Regions from separate parts of the Streptomyces sp. NPDC002793 genome, predicted to be linked through region 1. Evidence: predicted binding sites of a transcription regulator. Region 1 holds the regulator's gene; the other holds the start of a gene.
What was found. The regulator HrcA, encoded in region 1, represses chaperone genes, less so after heat shock. The targets are predictions, from matches to a motif close to TTNGCACTCNGNNNNNCNGAGTGCNAA.
Positions count from the first base shown of each region.

Region 2: a site for HrcA is predicted at 1,693-1,719, ahead of groES (co-chaperone GroES). Genes of this name have one in related genera too.

Region 1 is NZ_JBEOVL010000013.1:112,442-116,405, forward strand. Features, by position in the region: gene ABT001_RS15385 (DUF3097 domain-containing protein) at 1-560, opposite strand, end outside; gene ABT001_RS15390 (MBL fold metallo-hydrolase) at 586-1,308, opposite strand; gene hrcA (heat-inducible transcriptional repressor HrcA) at 1,472-2,488, shown strand; gene dnaJ (molecular chaperone DnaJ) at 2,489-3,628, shown strand; gene ABT001_RS15405 (nitronate monooxygenase) at 3,751-3,964, shown strand, end outside.
Region 2 is NZ_JBEOVL010000014.1:68,185-72,148, reverse strand. Features, by position in the region: gene ABT001_RS16125 (THUMP-like domain-containing protein) at 1-524, opposite strand, end outside; gene ABT001_RS16120 (polysaccharide deacetylase family protein) at 615-1,574, shown strand; gene groES (co-chaperone GroES) at 1,876-2,184, shown strand; gene groL (chaperonin GroEL) at 2,282-3,907, shown strand.

The sequences.
Region 1 (3,964 bases):
GCGTCGGTGACCTGAGCGGCGATCCGGGACTCCTTGGACCCGGGCACCAGATGGTCGACCAGGACACCGAGCCGGGCGTCCGGGCCGGGCGCGAACTCCCGGACGATCGCCGGCAGGTCGTCGACGCCCTCCAGGTACTCCACCACCACGCCCTCGATGCGCAGGTCGTCGCCCCAGACCCGCTCGACGAGCTCGGCGTCGTGCCGCCCCTCCACGTAGATCCGGCCCGCCCGCGCCACCCGGGCCCGCGCCCCCGGGACCGCCACCGAACCGGACGCCGTACGCATGGGGCGGACGGGGCCGCCGGCCGAGGGGCGTATGAGGGTGACCACCTTGCCGTCCAGCAGGAAGCCGCGCGGCTCCATCGGGAAGACCCGGTGCTTACCGAAGCGGTCCTCCAGCGTGACCGTCGGCCCCTGGGCCGTCTTCTCGCACCGGATCACCGCCCCGCAGAAGCCGGTGACGGCGTCCTCGACGACCAGATCGGGCTCGGCGGGGACCTCGGGGGCGGGGGCGGACTTCTTCCACGGCGGAGTCAGATCCGGCTGGTAGCTGCGCATGGCACGACGATAATCCGCCGGCCTTTCACGACACGCCGAAGCGGTCGGCCAGCCGATCACGCTGGGCACGTACGAACGCCGCGTCCACCACCGCCCCGTGTCCCGGCACGTACAGCGCGTCCTCGCCGCCGAGCTCCAGCAGCCGGTCCAGCGCGGCAGGCCAGTGCGAGGGGACCGCGTCCGGGCCCGCCTGCGGTTCGCCGGACTCCTCGACCAGATCTCCGCAGAGCACCACGACGGGGGAGCCCGGCACCAGCACCGCGAGATCGTGGCCGCTGTGACCGGGGCCCACATTGGCCAGCAGCACCTGGAACCCGCCGCCGAGGCCGAGCGTCCACTCGCCGCTCACCTGGTGCCGCGGGGCCACCAGGGTGTCCGTGGCCGTGGTGGCGTCCGCCTCACCCATCCCGTGCCGCAGGGCGTCCGCGCGCAGCTCCTCGGCGCCCCGCCCCAGCAGGTCCGCCGTGCCGACGGCTCCGTAGACCTCCGCCCCGGAGAAGGCGGCGGTGCCCAGCACATGGTCGAAGTGCGGATGGCTCAGTGCGATATGCGTCACCCTCCGGCCCAGCATCGCCTCCGCCTGGGTCCTCAGCTCGGCCCCCTCCCGGAGCGTCGACCCGGTGTCGTAGAGCAGCACCCCCTCCGTCCCCGCCACCAGCGCGGCGGTCGCGTCCCAGACGGGAAGGCGCCGCCGCCCCGTACCGTTGCCCAACCGCTCCCAGCCGAACTCTTCCCAAGAGACGTCCATACCGCGACGCTATCGGCAACGACCTGCGCAGTCCCGTGACGGCGTGGCCGGTCGCCCTTGCCCCGGGCCCACCCCGCCCCCGTACACTGACCGGGGGATTGCTGGCACTCGAACGCACAGAGTGCCAAGCAGACACCGAAGAACACAGCTGGAGGTGTGCGCGGTGCTCAGTGAACGCAGACTCGAAGTGCTGCGCGCCATCGTCCAGGACTACGTCGGCACCGAGGAGCCCGTCGGCTCCAAGGCACTCACGGAGCGGCACAGCCTCGGGGTCTCTCCGGCGACTGTCCGCAACGACATGGCGGTGCTGGAGGACGAGGGCTTCATCGCCCAGCCGCACACCAGTGCGGGACGTATTCCGACGGACAAGGGCTACCGTCTCTTCGTCGACAAGCTCGCGGGCGTCAAGCCCCTGTCGTCGCCGGAGCGCCGGGCCATTCAGAATTTCCTCGACGGCGCGGTCGACCTCGACGACGTCGTGGGCCGCACGGTCCGGCTGCTCGCGCAGCTGACCAGGCAGGTCGCCGTCGTGCAGTACCCCTCGCTGACCCGGTCGACGGTCCGGCACGTGGAGCTGCTCTCGCTGGCTCCGGCCCGTCTGATGCTCGTGCTGATCACGGACACGGGCCGGGTCGAACAGCGTATGATCGACTGCCCTGCACCGTTCGGTGACACGTCACTGGCCGATCTGCGGGCCCGGCTCAACAGCCGGGTCGTCGGACGACGCTTCGCGGACGTCCCCCGGCTGGTGCAGGACCTGCCGGAGTCCTTCGAGAACGAGGACCGGGGAACCGTATCCACGGTGCTCTCCGTCCTCCTCGAGACTCTGGTCGAGGAAACGGAGGAGCGGCTGATCATCGGCGGCACCTCCAACCTCACCCGCTTCGGGCACGACTTCCCTGTGATGATCCGGCCGGTGCTGGAGGCATTGGAGGAGCAGGTCGTGCTGCTGAAGCTGCTCGGTGAGGCGACGGACTCAGGCATGACCGTACGGATCGGGCACGAGAACGCCCACGAGGGCCTCAACTCCACGTCCGTCGTCGCGGTCGGCTACGGTTCGGGCGACGAGGCAGTCGCCAAACTCGGCGTGGTCGGACCGACCCGCATGGACTACCCCGGAACGATGGGAGCGGTACGCGCAGTGGCACGTTACGTCGGACAGATCCTGGCGGATTCGTAAGTGGCCACGGACTACTACGCCGTACTAGGCGTGCGCCGCGACGCATCTCAGGACGAGATCAAGAAGGCATTCCGTCGGCTCGCACGCGAGCTGCACCCGGATGTCAACCCGGACCCGAAGACCCAGGAGCGGTTCAAGGAGATCAACGCCGCTTACGAGGTGCTGTCGGACCCGCAGAAGAAGCAGGTCTACGACCTCGGCGGTGACCCGCTGTCCAACTCGGGCGGCGGCGGTGGCGCGGGAGGTTTCGGAGCCGGCGGCTTCGGCAACTTCAGCGACATCATGGACGCGTTCTTCGGCAACGCCGCGCAGCGCGGGCCCCGTTCACGGACCCGGCGCGGCCAGGACGCGATGATCCGGCTGGAGATCGACCTCAACGAGGCGGCCTTCGGCACGACCAAGGACATCCAGGTCGACACGGCGGTCGTCTGTACGACCTGCAGTGGCGAGGGCGCCGCACCCGGCACCTCCGCGCAGACCTGTGACATGTGCCGCGGCCGTGGCGAGGTCTCCCAGGTCACCAGGTCCTTCCTCGGCCAGGTCATGACCTCGCGGCCCTGCCCGCAGTGCCAGGGATTCGGCACGGTCGTCCCGACGCCGTGCCCGGAGTGCGCCGGTGACGGCCGCATCCGCTCGCGGCGCACCCTCACCGTGAAGATCCCCGCCGGTGTCGACAACGGCACCCGGATCCAGCTCGCGGGCGAGGGCGAGGTCGGCCCCGGCGGCGGCCCCGCCGGCGACCTCTACGTCGAGATCCACGAGCTCTCCCACGCCGTCTTCCAGCGGCGCGGCGACGATCTGCACTGCACGGTCACCATCCCGATGACGGCGGCGGCGCTCGGCACCCAGGTGCCGCTCGAGACGCTCGACGGTCTGGAGGAGATCGACATCAGGCCGGGCACCCAGTCCGGCCAGTCGGTCCCGCTGCACGGGCGTGGCATCACGCACCTGCGCGGTGGCGGGCGCGGCGACCTGATCGTGCACGTCGAGGTCATGACCCCGACGAAGATGGACCCCGAGCAGGAGCGCCTCCTGAGGGAGCTGGCCGTGCTGCGTGGCGAGGAGCGGCCCACCGGTCAGTTCCAGCCAGGACAGCAGGGACTGTTCTCCCGCCTGAAGGACGCCTTCAACGGCCGCTGAACCCTGTCACCGCACCGCCCGCCGGTCCCGTACCGGCGGGCGGTGCGCTGTGTACGGCGTCGCGTCGGCCGGTCGTAAGGGGCTGATTCGGCACGATCCGCCGGACGTGGCACGATGCGGTCATGTCCTTGGCGCTGACCGATCTCTGCCGGTACCCGATCGTGCAGGCCCCGATGGCGGGCGGGGTGTCCCGCCCGGAGCTGGCCGCGGCCGTCTCCGACGCCGGAGGGCTCGGTTTCCTCGCCGCCGGCTACAAGACCGCGGACGGGATGTACAACGAGGTCAAGGAGATGCGGAGACTGACCGGCCGGCCCTTCGGCGTCAACCTCTTCATGC
Region 2 (3,964 bases), on a different contig from region 1:
GGGGAGGTGTCGATCTCCGTGACATCGGCGCACCGCACCTCGACGAGGTCCTGGAGGCCGAGCGCCTCGGCGTTGGCGCGGGCGACCTCGGCGGTGAGCGGGTCGCGGTCCACGGCCAGGACCGAGATGCCCGCCCGTGCCAGGGCGATGGCGTCGCCGCCGATGCCGCAGCACAGGTCGGCCACGCTGCGCACGCCGAGCTCCGCGAACCGTCCGGCGCGGTAGCCGGCGACGGAGGTGCGGGTCGCCTGTTCCACGCCGTCGGGGGTGAAGAACATGCGGTAGGCGTCCGCCGCCCCGAACTTCGCGACCGCGCGCTGCCGCAGCCGTGCCTGGCCGAGCGCCGCCGAGACGAGGGCGGCGGGGTGCGTGCGGCGCAGCCGGGTCGCGGTCGCCAGCTCCCGGGCGGGGTCGTGGTCGCGGAGCTCGTCCAGGAGCGCCGCGCCCTCCGGGGTGCGCAGGGCGGCGAAGGCGGTGAGCGGGTCGGCGGGGTCGGCCTGATCGGCGGGGGGAAGGGCGTTCACGCGTCCATTGTGAGCCAGCCGGGGGACCCGGCGGGCCCGCCGGAGGTGTCGCGGGAGGCGGCCGGTGACCCGGTGGCAGGATGCGGCGCCATGCAGCTAGTACGACAAACAGAAAAATCCACCACGAAGCACCGCGGAACGGTCTGCGCGATCCTGGTGGCCCTGCTCGCCGGAGCCGCCGCGTCCGGATGCGCCGGCGGTGGCGTGGACGACGCCGCCGTGCGCCAGGGACCCGCCGCCGGGCAACCGGGAGCCGCCGCCCCTCCGGGAGCCCCGGCCCCTCCGGCGGGCCCCGCCGCCGCCGCTGCCGAGGCGGAGCGGAAGCAACGGGAGCAGGCGGCCCGTGTCGCCGCCGCGAAGAGATGGGGCCTGGCGAAGGTCCCGCTCACCGCCCCTCCACCGCCCGCCGTGCGGCCCCGCATCACGACCCGGGAGGGGTTCGAGGTGGAGGGCGGGGAGTCGCTCCCGCCGGTCTTCACCACGGTCCCCACCAAGGAGCGCGTCGTCTTCCTGACGATCGACGACGGGGCGGAGAAGGACCCCGAACTGCTGCGGATGATGACGGAGCTGAAGATCCCGTACAGCGCCTTCCTCAGCGACTACGTGGTGAGTGACGACTACGACTACTTCAAGGACATGCAGGCCCGGGGGGTCACCCTCAGCAACCACACGCTCAACCACCGCTACCTCCCGGGGCTTTCGGCGGCCGAGCAGCGGCGGGAGATCTGCGGCGAGCAGGACGTCATCGAGAAGCGCTTCGGGAAGCGGCCCACCCTCTTCCGGCCGCCGTACGGCAACTACAACGGCGACACCCTGCGCGCCGCCAAGTCCTGCGGCATCACGGCGGTGCCCCTGTGGGCCGCCGAGGCGTTCCCCGACCACATGGAGTGGCGCGAGTGGGACCAGGACCTGCACCCGGGCGACATCATCCTCACCCACTTCCGAGGGCGTGAGGACTGGGAGGGATCCATGGCCGACATGGTCCGCCGCGTCATGAAGACGGTCACGGACAAGGGGTACGCCGTGGCCAGGCTGGAGGACTACGTCTGAGCGGAGCGGCCCGCGCGAGGGTGACTCCGTGTCGCCGGAACGGAGCCGGAACACCGCGGCGGTCTCCCGCGTTGTCCGGGCGTGCGCCGGTTCCACGACGCCACGCGAGGGTGGTGAATTGGCACTCCGCTTGACCGAGTGCTAACCGCGGTCATAGTGTCAGTGCTGGCACTCCCCAAGGGAGAGTGCCAGCACCACTGCGCGACAGGGCAGGTCCGGCACCCGCGACGACGGATCGGTCCGGTCGGGCATCCCACAGACTGTTAAACCCCGTGAGATCTCCGAAGGGGGAGACCGGATCGTGTCGACCACCAGCTCCAAGGTTGCGATCAAGCCGCTCGAGGACCGCATTGTGGTCCAGCCGCTCGACGCCGAGCAGACCACGGCTTCCGGCCTGGTCATTCCGGACACCGCCAAGGAGAAGCCCCAGGAGGGCGTCGTCCTGGCCGTGGGCCCGGGCCGCTTCGAGAACGGCGAGCGCCTTCCGCTCGACGTCAAGACCGGCGATGTCGTTCTGTACAGCAAGTACGGCGGCACCGAGGTGAAGTACAACGGCGAGGAGTACCTCGTCCTCTCGGCGCGCGACGTTCTCGCGATCGTCGAGAAGTAATTCACCCACGTTTGCTTCTGTTCTGCGCCCCTGGCCCCCGCGAAATAACTAGCCGGGCGGCGAGGGGCGCAGTTCGTTTGAGAGGACAGCTCAGCCCATGGCGAAGATCCTGAAGTTCGACGAGGACGCCCGTCGCGCCCTTGAGCGCGGCGTCAACAAGCTTGCCGACACGGTGAAGGTGACGATCGGCCCGAAGGGCCGCAACGTCGTCATCGACAAGAAGTTCGGCGCTCCCACCATCACCAACGACGGTGTCACCATCGCGCGCGAGGTCGAGCTCGACGACCCGTACGAGAACCTCGGTGCCCAGCTGGTGAAGGAGGTGGCGACCAAGACCAACGACGTGGCGGGTGACGGCACCACCACCGCCACCGTGCTCGCCCAGGCCCTCGTCCGCGAAGGCCTGCGCAACGTCGCCGCGGGCGCGTCCCCGGCCGCCCTGAAGAAGGGCATCGACGCCGCCGTGAAGGCCGTGTCCGAGGAGCTCCTCGCGACCGCCCGCCCGATCGACGACAAGGCCGACATCGCCGCCGTGGCCGCGCTCTCCGCGCAGGACCCGCAGGTCGGCGAGCTCATCGCGGACGCGATGGACAAGGTCGGCAAGGACGGTGTCATCACCGTCGAGGAGTCCAACACCTTCGGTCTGGACCTCGAGTTCACCGAGGGCATGGCCTTCGACAAGGGGTACCTGTCCCCGTACATGGTGACCGACCAGGAGCGTATGGAGGCCGTCCTCGACGACCCGTACATCCTGATCCACCAGGGCAAGATCGGCTCCATCCAGGAGCTGCTCCCCCTCCTGGAGAAGGTCATCCAGGCCGGTGCCTCCAAGCCGCTCCTGATCATCGCCGAGGACGTCGAGGGCGAGGCGCTCTCCACCCTCGTCGTCAACAAGATCCGTGGCACCTTCAACGCCGTCGCGGTGAAGGCCCCGGGCTTCGGTGACCGCCGCAAGGCCATGCTCGGTGACATCGCCACCCTCACCGGTGCGACCGTCATCGCCGAGGAGGTCGGCCTCAAGCTCGACGGCGCCGGTCTCGACGTGCTGGGCACCGCCCGCCGCGTCACCATCTCCAAGGACGACACGACCATCGTCGACGGCGGCGGCAACTCCGCCGACGTCAAGGGCCGCGTCAACCAGATCAAGGCCGAGATCGAGGCCACGGACTCCGACTGGGACCGCGAGAAGCTCCAGGAGCGCCTCGCGAAGCTGGCCGGCGGCGTGTGCGTGATCCGTGTCGGTGCCGCCACCGAGGTGGAGCTCAAGGAGAAGAAGCACCGTCTGGAGGACGCCATCTCCGCGACCCGCGCCGCGGTCGAGGAGGGCATCGTCTCCGGTGGTGGCTCCGCTCTGGTCCACGCCGTCAAGGTCCTCGAGGGCAACCTCGACAAGACCGGCGACGAGGCCACGGGTGTCGCGGTCGTGCGCCGCGCCGCCGTCGAGCCGCTCCGCTGGATCGCCGAGAACGCGGGCCTCGAGGGCTACGTCATCACCTCGAAGGTTGCCGAGCTCGACAAGGGCCAGGGCTTCAACGCCGCGACCGGCGAGTACGGCGACCTGGTGAAGGCCGGCGTCATCGACCCGGTCAAGGTCACCCGCTCCGCCCTGGAGAACGCCGCGTCCATCGCGTCGCTGCTGCTCACGACCGAGACCCTGGTCGTCGAGAAGCCGGCCGAGGAAGAGGCCGACGCCGGTCACGGCGGCCACGGCCACTCGCACTAGTACGGCTCCGTACGCCACCGAGGCCCGGTACCCCCGTCGCGGGGGCACCGGGCCTCG